DNA from 4 places in the Stenotrophomonas sp. 28608_Sma genome. Region 1 is predicted to be linked to each of the others. Evidence: predicted binding sites of a transcription regulator. Region 1 holds the regulator's gene; each other region holds the start of a gene.
What was found. The regulator FliA, encoded in region 1, starts transcription of late flagellar genes. The targets are predictions, from matches to a motif close to TAAAGTTTNNCNNNCNNNGGCCGATAA.
Positions count from the first base shown of each region.

Region 2: a site for FliA is predicted at 1,829-1,855, ahead of ACZLHH_RS06200 (methyl-accepting chemotaxis protein). Genes of this name have one in related genera too.
Region 3: a site for FliA is predicted at 2,365-2,391, ahead of ACZLHH_RS21355 (methyl-accepting chemotaxis protein). Genes of this name have one in related genera too.
Region 4: a site for FliA is predicted at 2,610-2,636, ahead of ACZLHH_RS23350 (GGDEF domain-containing protein). Genes of this name have one in related genera too.

Region 1 covers NZ_CM151308.1:2,316,241-2,320,408, reverse strand. The annotation lists gene flhF (flagellar biosynthesis GTPase FlhF) at 1-541, shown strand, start outside; gene ACZLHH_RS10835 (MinD/ParA family ATP-binding protein) at 528-1,415, shown strand; gene ACZLHH_RS10830 (RNA polymerase sigma factor FliA) at 1,412-2,155, shown strand; gene cheY (chemotaxis response regulator CheY) at 2,213-2,605, shown strand; gene ACZLHH_RS10820 (protein phosphatase CheZ) at 2,605-3,210, shown strand; gene ACZLHH_RS10815 (chemotaxis protein CheA) at 3,213-4,168, shown strand, end outside.
Region 2 covers NZ_CM151308.1:1,353,754-1,357,921, reverse strand. The annotation lists gene ACZLHH_RS06200 (methyl-accepting chemotaxis protein) at 1-1,797, opposite strand, end outside; gene ACZLHH_RS06195 (barstar family protein) at 2,078-2,470, shown strand; gene ACZLHH_RS06190 (glycosyltransferase) at 2,499-3,491, opposite strand; gene ACZLHH_RS06185 (O-antigen ligase family protein) at 3,491-4,168, opposite strand, start outside.
Region 3 covers NZ_CM151308.1:4,526,319-4,530,486, reverse strand. The annotation lists gene ACZLHH_RS21375 (sensor histidine kinase) at 1-256, shown strand, start outside; gene ACZLHH_RS21370 (response regulator transcription factor) at 253-891, shown strand; gene ACZLHH_RS21365 (VOC family protein) at 914-1,285, shown strand; gene ACZLHH_RS21360 (arylamine N-acetyltransferase family protein) at 1,377-2,216, opposite strand; gene ACZLHH_RS21355 (methyl-accepting chemotaxis protein) at 2,420-4,168, shown strand, end outside.
Region 4 covers NZ_CM151308.1:4,967,137-4,971,304, reverse strand. The annotation lists gene ACZLHH_RS23360 (sulfite exporter TauE/SafE family protein) at 8-787, opposite strand; gene ACZLHH_RS23355 (YchJ family protein) at 890-1,282, shown strand; gene ACZLHH_RS23350 (GGDEF domain-containing protein) at 1,286-2,566, opposite strand; gene egtB (ergothioneine biosynthesis protein EgtB) at 2,717-3,988, shown strand; gene egtD (L-histidine N(alpha)-methyltransferase) at 3,985-4,168, shown strand, end outside.

The sequences.
Region 1 (4,168 bases):
GCGTGACGTGGCCCTGGTCACCACCGACACCACCCGCATCGGTGCCCGCGAGCAGCTGTACGGCTACGGCCGCCAGCTCGGCATCGCGGTGCATGAGGCCAACAGCGGCACCGACCTGGACCAGCTGCTGGAACGCTTGAAGGACTACAAGCTGGTGCTGATCGACACCGCCGGCCTGGGCCCGCGCGACCGCGCACTGGCCGCCCAGCTGCAGTGGCTGCGTGCCGCCCGCCAGGTCCGCACCCTGCTGGTGCTGCCGGCCAACACCAGCTTCGGCGACATGGACGAGGTGGTCCGCCGCTTCGGCGCCGCCAACCTGCAGGGCCTGGTACTGAGCAAGCTGGACGAGACCGGCCGCTTCGGCAACGCCCTGTCGGTGGCCGTGGATCATGCCCTGCCGATCACCTGGGTGACCGATGGCCAGGACGTCCCGGAGGACCTGCACCGGGCCAGTGCAGCCAATCTTGTACTTCGCCTTGAAGATTTGCGCCGCGCGGCCGATATGCCCTGCAACCCGGAGTTGAACCATGCCGTCGCGTGAGTACGCCAAGCTGACCAAGACCTTCCCGCTGTCGGCCACCCGCAGCGAGCCGCTCGGCCCTGTGCGCACCATTGCGGTCACTGGCGGCAAGGGCGGCGTGGGCAAGACGAATGTGTCGGCCAACCTGGCCGTGGCACTGGCTGGCATGGGCAAGCGCACGCTGCTGCTGGACGCCGACCTCGGCCTGGCCAACATCGACGTGATCCTGGGGCTGAACCCCACCTTTACGCTGGCCGACCTGGTCGCCGGCCGCTGCACGCTGGATGACGTCATCGTCGAAGGCCCGAACGGCGTGCTGGTGGTCCCGGCCGCATCCGGCCGCCGCCACATGGCCGAGCTGGCCCCGGCTGAGCACGTTGGCCTGGTCAACGTGTTCTCCGAGCTGGAGCGCGAGCTGGACATCATGGTGGTGGACACTGCCGCGGGCATCACCGATGGCGTGCTGACCTTCTGCCAGGCCGCACAGGACACCGTGGTGGTGGTCTGTGACGAGCCGGCCTCGATCACCGACGCCTACGCACTGATCAAGGTGCTGTCGCGCGAGCGCGGCGTGGACCGCATCCAGGTGGTGGCCAACATGGTGCGCGACCCGAACGAGGGCCGCGTGCTGTACGAAAAGCTGACCCGCGTCTGCGAGAAGTTCCTCGCCGATGTCTCGCTGAACTACCTGGGCTGCGTGCCGCAGGACGATTGGCTGCGCCTGTCGGTGCAGCGCCAGCAGCCGGTGGTGAAGGCCTATCCGTCCAGCCCGGCGGCGCTGGCGATCACCGAGATCGCGCGCCGTACCGCGCGCTGGCAGGCGCCGACCGAACCGCGTGGCGGCGTCGAGTTCTTCCTCGAACGCATCCTCAAGCAGCGTGGGGTGACGGCATGAAAGGCGCAGCCCAGTACAGGGAAGTGCAGCGCTCGGCGGCGAACGAAGTCATCGCCCAGCATTCGGACCTGGTGCGGCGCATCGCCCACCACCTGGCCGCGCGCCTGCCGGCCAGCGTCGAGGTCGACGACCTGATCCAGGCCGGCATGATGGGCCTGATCGAAGCCTCGCGCAGCTATGACGCCGACCAGGGTGCTTCTTTCGAGACCTACGCCTCGATCCGCATCCGTGGTTCGATGATCGACGAGATCCGCCGTGGTGACTGGGTCCCGCGCTCGGTGCACCGCCGTGCACGTGATGCCGCCGCCACCATCCGCCGCCTGGAACAGAGCAGTGGCCGTGCCGCCAGCGCCACTGAAGTGGCCGCCGCGATGGAGATGCCGCTGCCTGAGTACCTGCGGCTGATGGAAGACGCTGCACGTGGCCAGGTGCTGAGCCTGGAATCGCGCATCGAGGACCAGGGCGAGCTGGACACCGTCGCCCAGGGCGGGCCGACCCCGCAGCAGGTACTGGAGCGCGGTGAGTTCGGTCGCGAGCTGGGCAAGGCCATCGGCCACCTGCCCGAGCGCGAACAACTGGTGCTCTCGCTGTACTACGAGCAGGAACTGAACCTGAAGGAGATCGGCGCGGTGCTCGGCGTGAGCGAGTCGCGGGTCTGCCAGATCCACGGCCAGGCGGTACTGCGCCTGCGTGGCCGGCTGAAGCTGTTCGAGGCTGCCGACGCAGGCCTCGAAGAATGAACATCCCCGAGGCGGCTGCCCCCGGCCGTCCGGAATGAACAACAAAGGAATTCTGCTTTGAACAAGAACATGCGCATCCTGATCGTCGACGACTTCTCGACCATGCGTCGAATCGTCAAGAACCTGCTGGGCGATCTGGGCTTCACCAATACCGCCGAAGCCGAGGACGGGCATGCCGCGCTGTCGCTGCTGCAGAGCCAGCCGTTCGATTTCGTGGTCACCGACTGGAACATGCCGGTGATGACCGGCATCGAGCTGCTCAAGGCCATCCGTGCCGATGCCAAGCTGAAGACCCTGCCGGTGCTGATGGTCACGGCAGAAGCCAAGCGCGAGCAGATCATCGAAGCCGCCCAGAGCGGCGTGAACGGCTACATCATCAAGCCGTTCACCGCGCAGACGCTGGAAGAGAAGCTCGGCAAGATCTTCGAACGCCTGGCGGCCAGCGCCTGATGGATACCACGGTCGACAAGAACGCCCTCGCCCTGCGCCTGCAGGAGGCTCTGGACGCACTCGAGTCCGGTGACGAGGCCGCCTGGCGGCAGCGCATCGATGGGCTGGTCGCGCTGCGCACGCAGCCGATGATGAGCGGCCTCTCGCGGCTGGCCCGCGAGCTGGGACAGGCGCTGGGCGAACTGCCGACCGTGCCGAGCGAAGCCGGCGAACTGGACGACGCCTGCGCGCGACTGGACCACGTGGTGGCGATGACCGAACAGGCGACGCACCGCACCCTGGACCTGGCCGAGGAATGCCGCAGCCTGACCGAACAGCTGCGCGCTGAAGGCCTGCAGCCGGGCCAGGACGCGCAGCTCGAGCGCATCCGCCACAACCTGACCGAGATCGCCCTGACCCAGAGCTACCAGGACCTGACCGGGCAGATCATCCGTCGCGTGGTCGGCATCGTCCGCCGCGTGCACGAAGGCTTCGGCGCGCTCGGCCTGCCGCCGGAACAGCATCGCACCGACCCGGAACTGGCCGGGCCGGCACTGAAGGGACTGGACCGCCACGCGGTCTCGCAGAACGACGCCGACGACCTGTTGTCGGATCTGGGGCTGTAAGCATGAGCGCGGTATCCGACGACATCACTGCCGATTTCATCATCGAGGCGCAGGAGATCCTGGATCGCCTCGGCGAACAGCTGGTGTCGCTGGAGCAGGCACCGCAGGACAGCGACCAGCTCAACGCGGTGTTCCGCGGCTACCACACGCTCAAGGGCGGCGCCGGCTTCCTCGGCGTCACCGCCATGGTAGAGCTGTGCCATGCCGCTGAAGAGGCGCTGGGCGCCGCACGTGCCGGCCAGGCCGTGCTGCAGGCCCACCACTTCGACGCGGCCCAGCAATCGCTGGACTACCTGCAGTCGATGCTGGACGCGGTTTCCTCCGGCACCGAGCCGGGCTATGCGCCGCCGGACCTGATCGCACAGTTCGACGTGCACGGCGGTGCCGTGGCTGCACCCGCCGCCGCAGCAGCACCCACCGCGGGTGGCAGCGACCTGATCACCGACGACGAATTCGAGGCGCTGCTCGACCAGCTGCATGGTGGCAACGCGCCGACCGCGGTCGCGCCAGCGAAGAAGGCCGACGACGGACTGATCAGCGAAGACGAGTTCGAAGCCCTGCTCGACCAGCTGCACGGTGGCGCGGCACCGGGCACCAAGCCTGCGGCCGTGGTGGCACCGGCACCGATCGCAGCGCCGCGCCCGGTCGCCGCACCGGCACCGGTGGCGAAGCCGGCCGCCAAGCCGCTGGCCGAGGCCGAACATACCGTGCGCGTGGACACCAAGCGCCTGGACGCGATCGTCAACCTGATCGGCGAACTGGTGCTGTCACGCAATCGGCTCAAGACCCTGCGTGCGCGCCTGCGCGATGAAGAGCTGGACCGGGCAGTGTCCACTCTGGATATCGCCACCGCCCGCCTGCAGTCGGCAGTGATGCGCACCCGCATGCAGCCGGTGGGCAAGGTGTTCTCGCGCTTCCCCAAGGTTGCCCGCGACGTCGCCCGCTCGCTGAAGAAGGA
Region 2 (4,168 bases), 960 kb from region 1:
ATCCTCGATCAGCCCCTTGATCTCCTTGGCCGCACCCGCCGAGCGCTGCGCCAGCGTACGCACTTCGCTGGCCACCACTGCAAAGCCCCTGCCCTGCTCGCCGGCGCGCGCAGCTTCGACCGCCGCGTTCAGCGCGAGGATATTGGTCTGGAAGGCGATGCCATCGATGACGCTGATGATCTCGGCGATCTTCTTCGACGATGCCTCGATGGCCGACATCGTGGTGACCACCTGGCCCACCACTTCACCGCCCTGGGAAGCAACACCATGCGCGCCGATGGCCAATTGGTTGGCCTGCCGTGCATGCTCGGCATTCTGCTTCACGGTGGAGGTCAGTTCCTCCATCGATGCTGCCGTTTCTTCCAGGTTCGCCGCCTGCTGTTCGGTACGCCGCGACAGGTCGGTGTTGCCCGAAGCGATTTCACCTGCGGCCAGATTGATGCTGGAGGCGCTGGACTGGATGCGGCCGACGATCTGCTTGAGCTGGTCGACGGTGGCATTGCAGTCATCACGCATGCGCGCGAACACGCCATGGAAATCACCCTGCATGCGCACAGTCAGGTCGCCGCGCGAGATGGCCTGCAGCAGGGTCGAGACCTGCACCAGGTTCTCGTCGGTGGTCTGCATCAGGCGGTTGAGCCCGGCCACCATGTCGCGGAAATCATAGGCGAAGCGATCTTCGTCGCCGCGCAGGCTGAAGTCGCCTGCCGCAGCCGCTGTCGCCAACCGGCGGATCTCGCTGTTGATCGCCGACAGGCTGGACTTGGTTTCGTCCATCGCCTGGGTGATCGCCGCCTTCTCGCCCGGCAGCGGTTCCATGTCCACCGACAGATCGCCGCGTGCGTAGTGTTTCATCACCTCGATCAGCCGGTTCTGTACCTGCACGTGCGATCCAACCAGCGCATTGGTCTCATGCACCATGCGCCCGTAGTCACCGGGGAACGCGCTCTCGTCCATGCGGTAGCTGAGGCTGCCGGCATCGTGCTGGCGGGCCAGCTCTCCCTGTGCCGCCATCACCGACTGCAGCTGTGCCTGCATGCGCTGCATCGACTTCAGCAGCTGGGTCACCTCGTCGTTGCCGGTGGCGTCGATGCTGCTGTCCAGGCGGCCACTGGCGATGCCGTCGGCCAGCTTCACCGCTCCTTCCAGCGGGCGGGTCAGGCTGCGGGTGATCGCCCAGGCCGCCAACGTCCCCAGCAACAGGCTCAGTGCCCCGAACGCGATCGACAGGGTGCCGGTCCACGATTCGGTTGCGCGGTACTCTTCGCGGCTGCGTTCGGTCAGTGTTTCCTGGTGGCGCAGCAGGGCCGAAATGGATTCATTCCAGGCCGTTGCCAATCCGTGCTCGGCCAGCAGCTCCTTCGCTGCACCATCGAAATCCCCCGCCTTCATGCGCTCATGCAATTGCTGGGTTGATGCATCGGTGGCCTTGCGAGCCGCCTCGATGCGCGCGACCAGGGTATCGCCGGTAGCGTCACGCGGAATCTTGATGTACTTGGCCCAGATACCGTCATAGGTCCGCGACAACTCCTGGGCACGCTGGTAATCCTTGTCGAACTCGTCACCCCGCTTGATCACCATCAGGCGACGATGCATCAGCACCGCGTTGTTGGTATCAAGCATGTCATTCAACAGGCGCATCTTCACCATGTTGACGTCCACCACTTTCTCGAACTGGGCGGATTTCAGCTGATTCCCATACAGCACCAGGCCGACGATGGCCATGATGAACAGCAGCAGCAGACCGAAGCCGGCGCCAAGCCGGGATCCCACACGGAGATTACGTAAGGCAAGCATCTCAATTCCCTTGATCGTGGCCGTACGTTCGATGGCGGCGCAGCGGAGGGAAACTTTACGGGACTTTATATATGGACCGATCCAAATATATGGAACTGTGCAGGCAGTCAGAAAATGCGGCGACCGATAATGGCGCCATATCCTTATCGAATAGCGCTGACACGCCAGCGCCCGATGAAAATCACGCAGGATTAACACCATAATAACGCCACCCCATCCAGGGCGGCCCGGATTATCTGCGCCGGACACAACCGTCGCCCCGGAGGGCTACAGTCTGCAGATGACACGGATCCTGCACATCGAAGGCGCGTCCATCAACGACATCGCCAGCCTCTACGTGGAAATCAATCGTGTATTCATGGCCGACGAAGACTGGCCGCTGGGCGCAAGCCTGGACGCGCTTGATGACCTGCTGCACGGGGGCTACGGCGCGCTCGCCGGTCATGCCACCGCCACGGTGGTGTGGCGCGACATCGCCCACAGCCGCGAGGCACTGGGCCGCGAGACCACGCGCGCCTGGCTGCAGTCGAAACTCGATCAGGGCGGCAGGTTCAACGGTCCGGCCATCCACGCTCAGTTGACGGCACTGTCGCTTGGCCAGGGACAGACCTACTTCGAGATCGTCATGGAGATCTTCGGCAGCCATCCGCAGATCACCCTGGTGCCAGGCTGAGCACTCTGCAGCAACCAGCCTCATCAGCTCAAAGCTTGGCCAGGGCCTCGCCCAGACGGCGTGGGAACGCCACTTCGCTGGCCAGGTGCCATGCGCGTGCATTGGCGCCCAGCCGGGTCCACTCGGCCTCGTCCATCGCCAGCGCACGCTCGACGGCGTGTTCCAGCGCCTTCTCATCCACATGCCAGGTCCTGGACAGATGGCAGGGCTCGCCCTCGTGCGCGGCAACCAGGATGCCGCGGCTGTCGTCGATCATCTGATTCATCGGCGCGCCATCGCAGGTGATCACCACCGCCCCGCAGCTCATCGCTTCCACCAGGTAATGGCCCCAGCCTTCGGTCTGCGACAGGCACAGGTGGAACGCATGTTCGTTCTGCAGGCGCTGCACCTCCTGGTCGGGCAGCCGCTCGCGGACGATCCGCAGGTTCGCGGCCCCGCCCTCATCTTCGTCCGAAGGGCCGCCGCGCAGGATGGTCAGCAAGGGCCACTCCGGATGGCGCTTCCAGACCTCGACCAGCGTTGCCGTGCCCTTCATGCGGCTGGTACCGGCCGCATGCAGGAAAGTGCGCGGCCTGCGCGGCACCGCCGGGTCGTAGCGGTCACGGCTGCAGAAACCGACTTCCAGCGCGCGCATGCCCAGCGCATTGAAGATGCGCGTAGCGTCTTCGGTCTTGGTCAACAACGCATCGAACCGCGGCAGGATCCGCAGGCTGCGTGCGGACACCCATTCCGGATTCGGAATCAACAGATTGACCTCGGCCAGTCCGAAGCTTGCCGGCCGGACATGCTCCAGCGAGATGTTGATGTCGAACCGGGCCGGCGTGCGCCCCAGGCTCAGCCACGAGGCCAGCAGCCTGCGCAGGCACATCCCGCGGAGCTTCCAGGCCCCCCCATTGCGCACCGCGTCCAGACGGCTGACCGTCACCGTGTGCCCGAGCTGCTGCAACGAGCGCTCGATCACCTGGATGTCATGGGACAGGCCACGCTGGTTGTCGGCGGCCAGCAGGTGGATATGCGCCATCAGGAGGGACTCCCTGGCCGGCGCAGGTCGCGCGCAGGCAAGGCGGTCGCCAGCATGAAGCCCAGCACCAGGTAGAAATAGAACGAATGCGGCATCGCCCGGTAGAACACGTTGTCCGTGAACGCCGACAGCGCATAGACGATGACCACGGCAAGTCCGGCGGTGGCGATCATCGCGGTGATGTCGTCGGCGTGGCCGAGGCGCCGCACGAAATGGATGCCCGGCAGGATGAAGACCAGCAGCATGATCAGCAGCAACGGCACGCCACCGGTCACCGCCGCTTCCAGGTACTCGTTGTGCGGATGGTTGTAGCGGAAGATCGACTCGGACACCTCGCCGCGGGCGATGCCCTCACGTGCATAGGTACCGAACTGGTTCAGGCCCACCCCTGCCACGGGATGCTCGGCGAAGGCGTCGACCGCCACGCCCCACATAGCGATGCGCTCACGGACCGAGCCGACCTCGTTTTCCTGGTTGAAACCGGAGATCTCGCCACTAACCTCACCGAAGCGCTGGATCACCTCATGGTTCAGCACCGAGGTGGCACCGACCACGCCAATGACCAGGGCACCGACGAAGGCCAGTGCCCCCCGCCAGCGCCGGGTGCGCCGGACGTGCACCGCAATCACCATCAGCATGGCGGGAATGAACGCCAGGATCGGTCCGCGGCTCTGCGC
Region 3 (4,168 bases), 2.2 Mb from region 1:
CGTGCTGCGGCTGGTACAGGAAGCCCTGACCAACGCCGCCCGCCACGGCAATGCGGACACCGTGTGGCTGACGATCAGTGAAGAGGATTCCCAGTTGCGTATCGATATCCGCGATGACGGCCAGCGCGCCGAACGCATCCGCGAGGGCAATGGCATCGCCGGCATGCGCGAGCGTCTGGCGGCCGTACAGGGGCGGCTGGAGTTGGCCCGAACGGCGCAGGGCGGCATGCATCTGACCGCGCGGTTGCCGGCATGAGTGCCGCCATGATCAGGGTGGCGCTGGCCGATGACCAGGCGCTGGTCCGCGCCGGCCTGCGCGCCCTGTTACAGGGGCTGGGCGTGGACGTGGTGCTGGAGGCCGAGGATGGCCAGGCCCTGCTGGATGCGCTGGATACGCAGCGCGTGGACGTGGTGCTCAGTGACATCCGCATGCCCGGGCTGGATGGGATCGAGGCACTGCGCCAGCTGCGCACGCGCGGCGATGCCACGCCGTGGCTGCTGCTGACCACCTTCGATGAAAGTGATCTGCTGCTGCGCGCCAGCGAGGCCGGCGCACAGGGCTTCCTGCTCAAGGATGCCGCGCCGGCCGACCTGCGCGAGGCCATCGAACGCGTTGCCGCTGGCGAGACCCTGCTGCTGCCGGTCAGTACCGATCCGGTGCGCGCGCGTTACCGCTTCCACGATGAAGCGCCGCCCACCGATACCTTCGGCGAACGTGAAGTGGCAATCCTGCGCCTGCTGGCCGGGGGCTACAGCAACAAGGAGATCGCGCGCAGCCTGTTCCTGGCCGAGGGCACGGTGAAGAACTACGTGTCCGCCATCCTGGACAAGCTCGGCACCCGCGACCGTACCCGCGCGGTCCTGAAGGCGATTACCCTGCGCATCATCTGAGTGGAGGTGGCAAGGAGTGTCAGTGAACCCGATCCTGCATGTGGAAATCCCGGCGACTGACCTGGACCGGGCCATCACGTTCTACCAGCGATGGCTGCAGGTCGCGGTGGACAAACCTGTCGTGCTGCACGACTGCCGGATGGCCTATCTGCCGTTCTCCGATGAGGCCGCCGGTGCCAGCATTGCGCTGGTGCACGGCGCGGACTATCTGCCTTCCGAGCAGGGCGCGCGCATCTACATCGGCGTCGATGATCTGGATGCCAGCCTTGAGCGTGCGCTGCAGGCCGGAGCCGAGCTGCGCTTCGGCCCGGCCGATGCCGGCGATTGGCGCGTGGCCGAGATCCGCGACAGCGAAGGCAACCGTATCGCACTGCAGGCGCGCACAGCGCCGTAACGTCAACGCTGCGGTGCGCGCATCTGTAGAGTCGAGCTTGCTCGACTGATTTTGGCGTCGCCGTAGATGCATCAGTCGAGCAAGCTCGACTCTACAGCGTCGGGGCACGCGAGCGCTGCAGCCAGTCGTTGATCGCGGGATCCAGCCGCGGGTCGTCCGGCAGCTGGATGCCGAAGCGCTGCTCCAGCACGTCGCGCACATCACCCACATCATGCAGCGGGCGCTTGTCCGGTGCCTGTCCGGGGCGGTACTCGGTGTAGTTGCCGCTGCCGATGGTGCGGCGCCAGTCCGGCCCGGTCAGCGATGCGCGCAGCTGGCCGGGGAAACTGGAATCGGGATGGGTGCACACGTACCAGTTGCCCACCACGTTGTCGATCGGCGCCGGCGCCTGCAGATCGAAGCGGTACATCACCCGCCAGCCGTCGCTGGATTCGGCCGACAGCATGAAATCACCGCCGTCTTCCAACCGCTGCAACAGATAGCGTTCGTGCGGGGTGGCCTGCGGCTGCGGGTCATGCAGGCGCAGCGGTACGGTCGGGGTCAGGCTGCCAAAACCGGCATCCACCAGCCAGTCATCGCCGTCCACGTGCACGCGCAGCAGCAGATGGGTACGCGCGGTCAGTTCGCCGTCCTGGGCGGCCAGCAGTACGCGCGCGCTCAATGGCTGGGCATCGAAGCCCAAGGCCTGCAGCAGCGCCAGCAACCCACCATTGAGCTCGAAGCAGTAGCCACCGCGGCGCTCGTCAAGCAGCTTGCGCTGCACGCTGTCCAGGTCGATCGGCACCGCATCGCGCAGCAGGCAGCTGAGGGTTTCGAAGGGCAGCAGTGCGTTGTGGCGCTGCTGCAGCAGGGTCAGGCCGGCCAGGGTCCGTGGTGGCGGCGCATCCAGCTGCAGGCGCTGCAGGTAGCGGGGGACATCGAGCGTCGTCATGGGGGCACCGGGCGGGGAAGGGAGGTCCACTGTGCTCCCCCAACCGGGGTTGAGGTCAAGCACGGCGGCCGTGTCATGTCCCCGTCGCCTGCACCCGGTACAAAGACCGCGTCCGCCAGCGACGGGGGGACGCAGACGAAACAGGGCCTAAAGCTGCTCTGAATCCGGCCGATACAGGTGCGTCCTTCCGCCTGGAGTCTGTCATGTCGGCCGTTGTTCCCCACCTCCGGTCCCTGCGCACGCGTCTTGCCACGTTGCGCTCGGCGTCCCCCGGCCTGCTGCTGTGGCTGCAACCACACCGGCTCAGCGTGGCCAACAAGCTCAAGGCGACCCTGTGGGTCTGTGGCCTGGGGCTGGTGGCGATCGCCGCCGTCTACGCCTGGACTGGCCATGCCAACGCCCTGGCCGCGCGCAGCCAGGCCAGCTACCAGCGCGGCAGCGACCTGGCTGCCAGCCTGTCCACGCGGGTGGCCGAAGCGCGCCGCCTGCAGACCCAGTATGCACGCAGTTTCGATGATGCTGACCGCAGCCAGTTGCTGGCAACACAGAAGGCCCTGCAGGCTGACCTGCAGGCGCTTCGCGCGATGCCGATGGACGCCGGCCGGCGCAAGGCGCTGCAGGCGCTGACCGAAGCCGCCGACGCGTTCTCGCAGGGTGTGGCCGCCCTGTTCGAACGGGTCGACGAGATGGGCCGCGGTGAGGCCGGCCTCGCTGCACAGCTGCAGCAGGCCGCCGAAACCCTGCAGGCGCAGGTGGATGCGCTGCAGCGGCCGTCGCTGGCGCTGTCCCTGCAGAAGATGCGAAGGCAGGAGGCCCTGCTGCTGCTCGACGGTGATTCCACCCACGCCGACCGCGCCAGCGAGGAAAAGCTGCCGTTCGACCTCGCGCTGGCGGGCCTGCCCGCGGATGCGCAGGACGCTCTGCGCACCGGGATGGAGGGCTATCAAGGCGCCCTGCTGGGGTATACCGCTGCCCGCGTCGGCCTGGATGTGGAAGCGCAGTCGCTGCTGGATACCGCCGCGGGCGTAGCGCCGGCGCTTGCCGCTTTCCAGCAGGTGCAGGTGGCAGCGCTGGCCAAGGCGCAGGCGCGCCAGCAGGTCGGCGCGCGCACGATGAGCGTGCTGTTCGCAATGACCCTGCTGCTGGTGGCCGGCGTGCTGATCACCAGCCTGGTGCTGGTGCTGCGTGCGGTGCGCCAGCCGATCCAGGACACCCTGCGTTTCGCCAGCGACATCGCCGACGACCGCCTCGACACCACTCTGCGCGTCTACAACGCCAACGATGAGATCGGCCAGCTTGCCCAGCGCCTGGTCGACATGCAGCAGCGCCTGCGCGCGCGCATCGAGACCGAACGTGCTGTGGCGCGCGGCAACACCCGCGTGCGCCAAGCGCTGGACAGTGCGCAGACCGGGCTGATGGTGGTCGATGCCGAAGGCCTGGTGGCGTACGCCAATCCGGCGCTGCTGGAGCAGCTGGAACGTCAGGGCGATGAGCTGGTGGGGAGCGATGCGGTACGCCTGCATCCGGCGCTGGCCAGCCTGGCTGGCCAGCGACAACGCGAAGAACGCGAGATCGGCCATTCCGGTGTGCGCTATCAGCTGGTCGCCAATCCCATTGTCGACGAGGGGCATTTCCTCGGCGTGGCGGTCGAATGGCGCAGTCGCGCGCTGGAAACCCTGCTGGAAACCGAAGTGGCAGCCCTGGTCGACGCGGCCGCGCACGGTGACCTGCACGGTCGCATCGCGCTGGAGGGGAAGCAGGGCTTTGTGCGTACGTTGTCGACCAGCATCAATCGTCTGTTGACCACCTTCGAGACCAACCTTGGCGATCTGCAGGCGCTTCTGGCCGCGCTGGCCCGCGGTGACCTCAGCGTGCGCATGGAAGGTGAACTGCAGGGCGTGTTCGCGCGCATGCGCGACGATGCCAACGCCACCGTCGCGCAACTGGGCCGC
Region 4 (4,168 bases), 2.4 Mb from region 1:
ACCGCACTCACGCTCCGCGCAACGTATCCCACGCCATCCGCGCGATCAGCACCACCACCAGCCCCACGAACAGCTTGCGGATGAACGGCGTGCCGCCCTTCAGCGCCAACCGCGTGCCCACCACCGAACCGATGATGTTGGCCGCCGCCATCGGCAGCGCGAACAGCCACAGGATGTTGCCGGTCGGCACGAAGAACGAGATCGCCGCCACATTGGTCGCCAGGTTCACCACCTTCGACGCGGCCGACGCGCGCAGAAAATCCAGGCCGAAGAAGCGCACGAACAGGAAGATCAGGAAGCTGCCGGTGCCCGGCCCGAAGAAACCATCGTAGAAGCCGATCGCCGCACCAATGGCCAGTGCGATGGTCAGCTCGCGGCGGCCGATCTCCTGCGGCCGGTGCAGCGCGCCGAAGTCCTTTTTCCACAACGTGTAGGCCAACATCGCGATCAGCAGCACCAGCACCAGTGGGCGCACCGCGTCCTTGGGCAGCAGGCTCACCGCGGTGGCCCCGGCGAAGGAGAAGATGAAGGCGGTGCCGGCCGCGAACAGCACCGGCTTCCACGGGAAGCGCACGTTGCGCGCATAGCGCCAGGCAGCCGCACCGGTGCCGAACATCGAACTGAACTTGTTGGTACCGAACAGCATCGCCGGCGTCTGCTGCGGCAGCACCGTGAACAGGCCGGGCAGCTGAACCAGGCCACCGCCACCCACGGCGGCATCCACAAGACCGGCGATGAAGGCGATCACCACCAGCCACCACAACTCAGGGGGAACCAGTTCCAGCACGGCGATCAATCAAGGTGGGGGCGCGACAGCATACGCCTGTCCTGCTTCAGCTGGCCCGTGCCGCGCGTGGATCAATCCGCGCAACCCGGCGACAATGCCGGCATGAGCCGAAAACCCGCCGATCCCTGTCCCTGTGGCCTTCCCGCCGACTATGCAGCCTGCTGCGGCCGTTTCCACGCCGGCGAAGCCGCGCCCGATGCCGAGCGCCTGATGCGTTCGCGCTACAGCGCCTACGTGCGCGGTCTGGCTGACTACCTGCGCCAGAGCTGGCATCCGGACACGCGTCCGGCCGAGTTGACGCTGGATGATGCACCCGGCCAGCGTACCCATTGGCTGGGCCTGACCCTGCACGAGCACACCGTCACCGGTGCTGACAGCGCCGATGTCCGCTTCACCGCGCGCTATCGCGTCGGCGGCGGCAGTGCGGTCAAGATGACCGAACACAGCCGCTTCCAGCGCATCGACGGCCGCTGGTACTACCTCGACGCGGCCTGAGCCCTACGCGCTGCGCGCAGCCAGCACGCGCTGGCCGCCGTGCGCGTGCACCTGGTTGCGACCCCCGTCCTTGGCCACGTACAGCGCCTGGTCGGCGGCCTTGACCACCGCCATCGGGCGCGGATCCACGCGGCTGTCGGCCAGCCCGATGCTCACCGTCACCTGTACCACCTGGCCGCTGCCACCGCGTCCGCGCTGCTGTCGGCCGGCTTCGTCATCACGGCTGCGGGTGCTGCGGTCGCGCAGCTGCATGCGGGTCTCCTCGATGCTCTGCCGCAGCGCCTCCACGGCATCCATGCAGGCCGCCGCAGGGCGGTCCAGGAACACCACCGCGAACTCCTCACCGCCATAGCGGAATGCACGGCCACCGTCGCCCACCCGCGCCAGCCGCGAGGCCACCAGGCGCAGTACATCGTCTCCGGTGTCGTGGCCATGGGTGTCGTTGAATGACTTGAAGTGGTCCACGTCCACCATCGCGATGCTGTAGATGCCGCGTGCCCGCTGCAGGGTCTCGTTGAATGCCCGTCGCCCCGGCAGGCCGGTCAACTCATCGCGGAAGGCCATGTGGAAGGACTCCTGCAGCATCGCGCCCAGCATCAGCAGCAGGGCGGCGCTGCTCAGCGCCGGCAGCAGCACCGGCTGCAGGAAGATCCGCGGCAGCATCCACCACAGGCACAGCAGGGCCAGCAGCATCGCCGTGTGCAGTGGCCGAGGATGCCGCCACGCCTGCCAGCCCAACGCTGCGGTCGCCAGCAGGAACAGCAGCGCCGGCAGCTGCGCCAGCGCGTTCCAGTCGGCGGGAATCCAGGCCCAGTGACGGTTCGACAGCAGATCGTGCATGCCGCGCGGCTGCTGTGTGGCCAGCAGCAGGAAGATCATCACCGGGGTGCCGCTGGCAATACCGCGCAGCAGCAGGTCCTGGCGCCGCCGTCCGCGCTCCGGCCACAACGCAAGGCCGGCAGACAACAGCGGCAACCAGGCCGAGATGGCGTGGAAGCGCAGCGGTGTCAGCGTGGTGACATGGCCATTGCGCAGGTAGCCAGCGACGTCCTGGTGCAGCAGCGCGAACATCACCGCCACAACCATCAGCAGGCACAACGTGCGCACCTGGTGGTAGAGCAGGGCCAGGCCGGCACCGAGGCAGGCCATCAGCCAGGGCAGGACGCGCTGGGCCGGGCTGGCCACGTCTGCGGTATCCAATGCGGTCCACACCACCACGGCAACCAGCACGGCAGGCAGCACGAACAGGTAATGCGCAGGCTGGCGGAGCGGATGCAGGGGCAAGCAGGAATTCCAGCGCGGTGACGACGCGGCCGCAGCATTGCCGTTAGCGGCGTGCGTGCCTGCATCTTGAATGCGGCAGGCTCATCCATGTGAACGAAGTGACGCCGAACCATGACGTCGCACTCACCGTCCAGCGCCGATGCTGCCCACATGGACAGCGTACCCGCCGCCGTCGCTGCCCCGCAGCACGATCTCGCCCGCCAGTTCGCCCGTGTACGGACGCGCAGCCTGCAGTTGGCCGCGCCGCTCAGTGCCGAGGACGCCATGCTGCAGAGCATGGCTGACGCCAGCCCGAGCAAATGGCACCTGGCCCACACCACCTGGTTCTTCGAACGCTTCGTGCTGGCGGGTTTCGGCACCGCGCCAGCGCATGACCCGGCCTGGGACTACCTGTTCAACAGCTACTACAAGAGCATCGGCCCGGCGCATGCGCGGCCACAGCGCGGGTTGCTGTCGCGCCCGTCGCTGCAGCAGGTGCGCGACTACCGCCAGCAGGTCGATGCGCAGGTGCAATCGCGGTTGGCGGCGGGCGATCTCGATGAACAGGCACTGCAACATCTGCAGCTGGGCCTGCAGCACGAGCAGCAGCACCAGGAACTGCTGCTCACCGACATCAAGCATGCGTTCTGGTGCAACCCATTGCAGCCCACCTACCGCGAGGACCTGCAGCCTGCCACCAGCGCTGCCAGTGCGCAGGGCTGGATCGAATCACCCGAGCGCATCGTCACCGTCGGCGCCGCGGCATGGCCGCAGCAGGCCGCGTTCGCCTACGACAACGAATCGCCAGCGCACCGGGTGCTGCTCCCCGCGCACGCATTGGCCGAGCGTCCCGTCAGCAATGCCGAGTATCGGGCCTTCATCGACGCCGGCGGCTACCGCGAACCGCGCTGGTGGCTCAGCGAAGGCTGGGCGCTGCGCGAAGCCGAGGGCTGGCAGCACCCGCTGTACTGGGATGACGCCCTGCAGCGCGAGTACACCCTGGGCGGTTGGCGCGAACTGGATCCGCACGCGCCGGTCTGCCACCTCAGCTACTACGAGGCCGATGCCTGCGCCCGCTGGTCCGGCGCGCGCCTGCCCAGCGAGTACGAATGGGAAGCCGCCGCTGCGTCGCAGCCGCTGCGCGGCCATTTCGCTGACGACGACCGGCTGCATCCGCAGGCAGCGCAGGGCAGTGGAATGCGGCAGCTGTTCGGCGATGTCTGGGAGTGGACCCACAGCGCGTATGGCGCCTATCCGGGCTTCCGTCCCTTCACCGGCAACCTCGGTGAGTACAACGGCAAGTTCATGTGCGGGCAGTGGGTGCTGCGTGGCGGCAGCTGCGCGACACCCCGCGGCCATGTGCGTGCCAGCTACCGCAACTTCTTCATGCCGCCGGCGCGCTGGCAGTTCTCCGGGCTGCGCCTGGCCAGGGACCTCACATGAGCACCGTGCATGACGCGCTGCAGGCATTGACCGATCTCACCCCCGGGCGGCAGCAGATCCTCTCCGACGTAGTGGCCGGACTCTCACGTACGCCGCGCCAGCTGCCGTCCAAGTACTTCTACGATGCGCGTGGCTCGCGACTGTTCGAGCAGATCACGCAGACCCCCGAGTACTACCCCA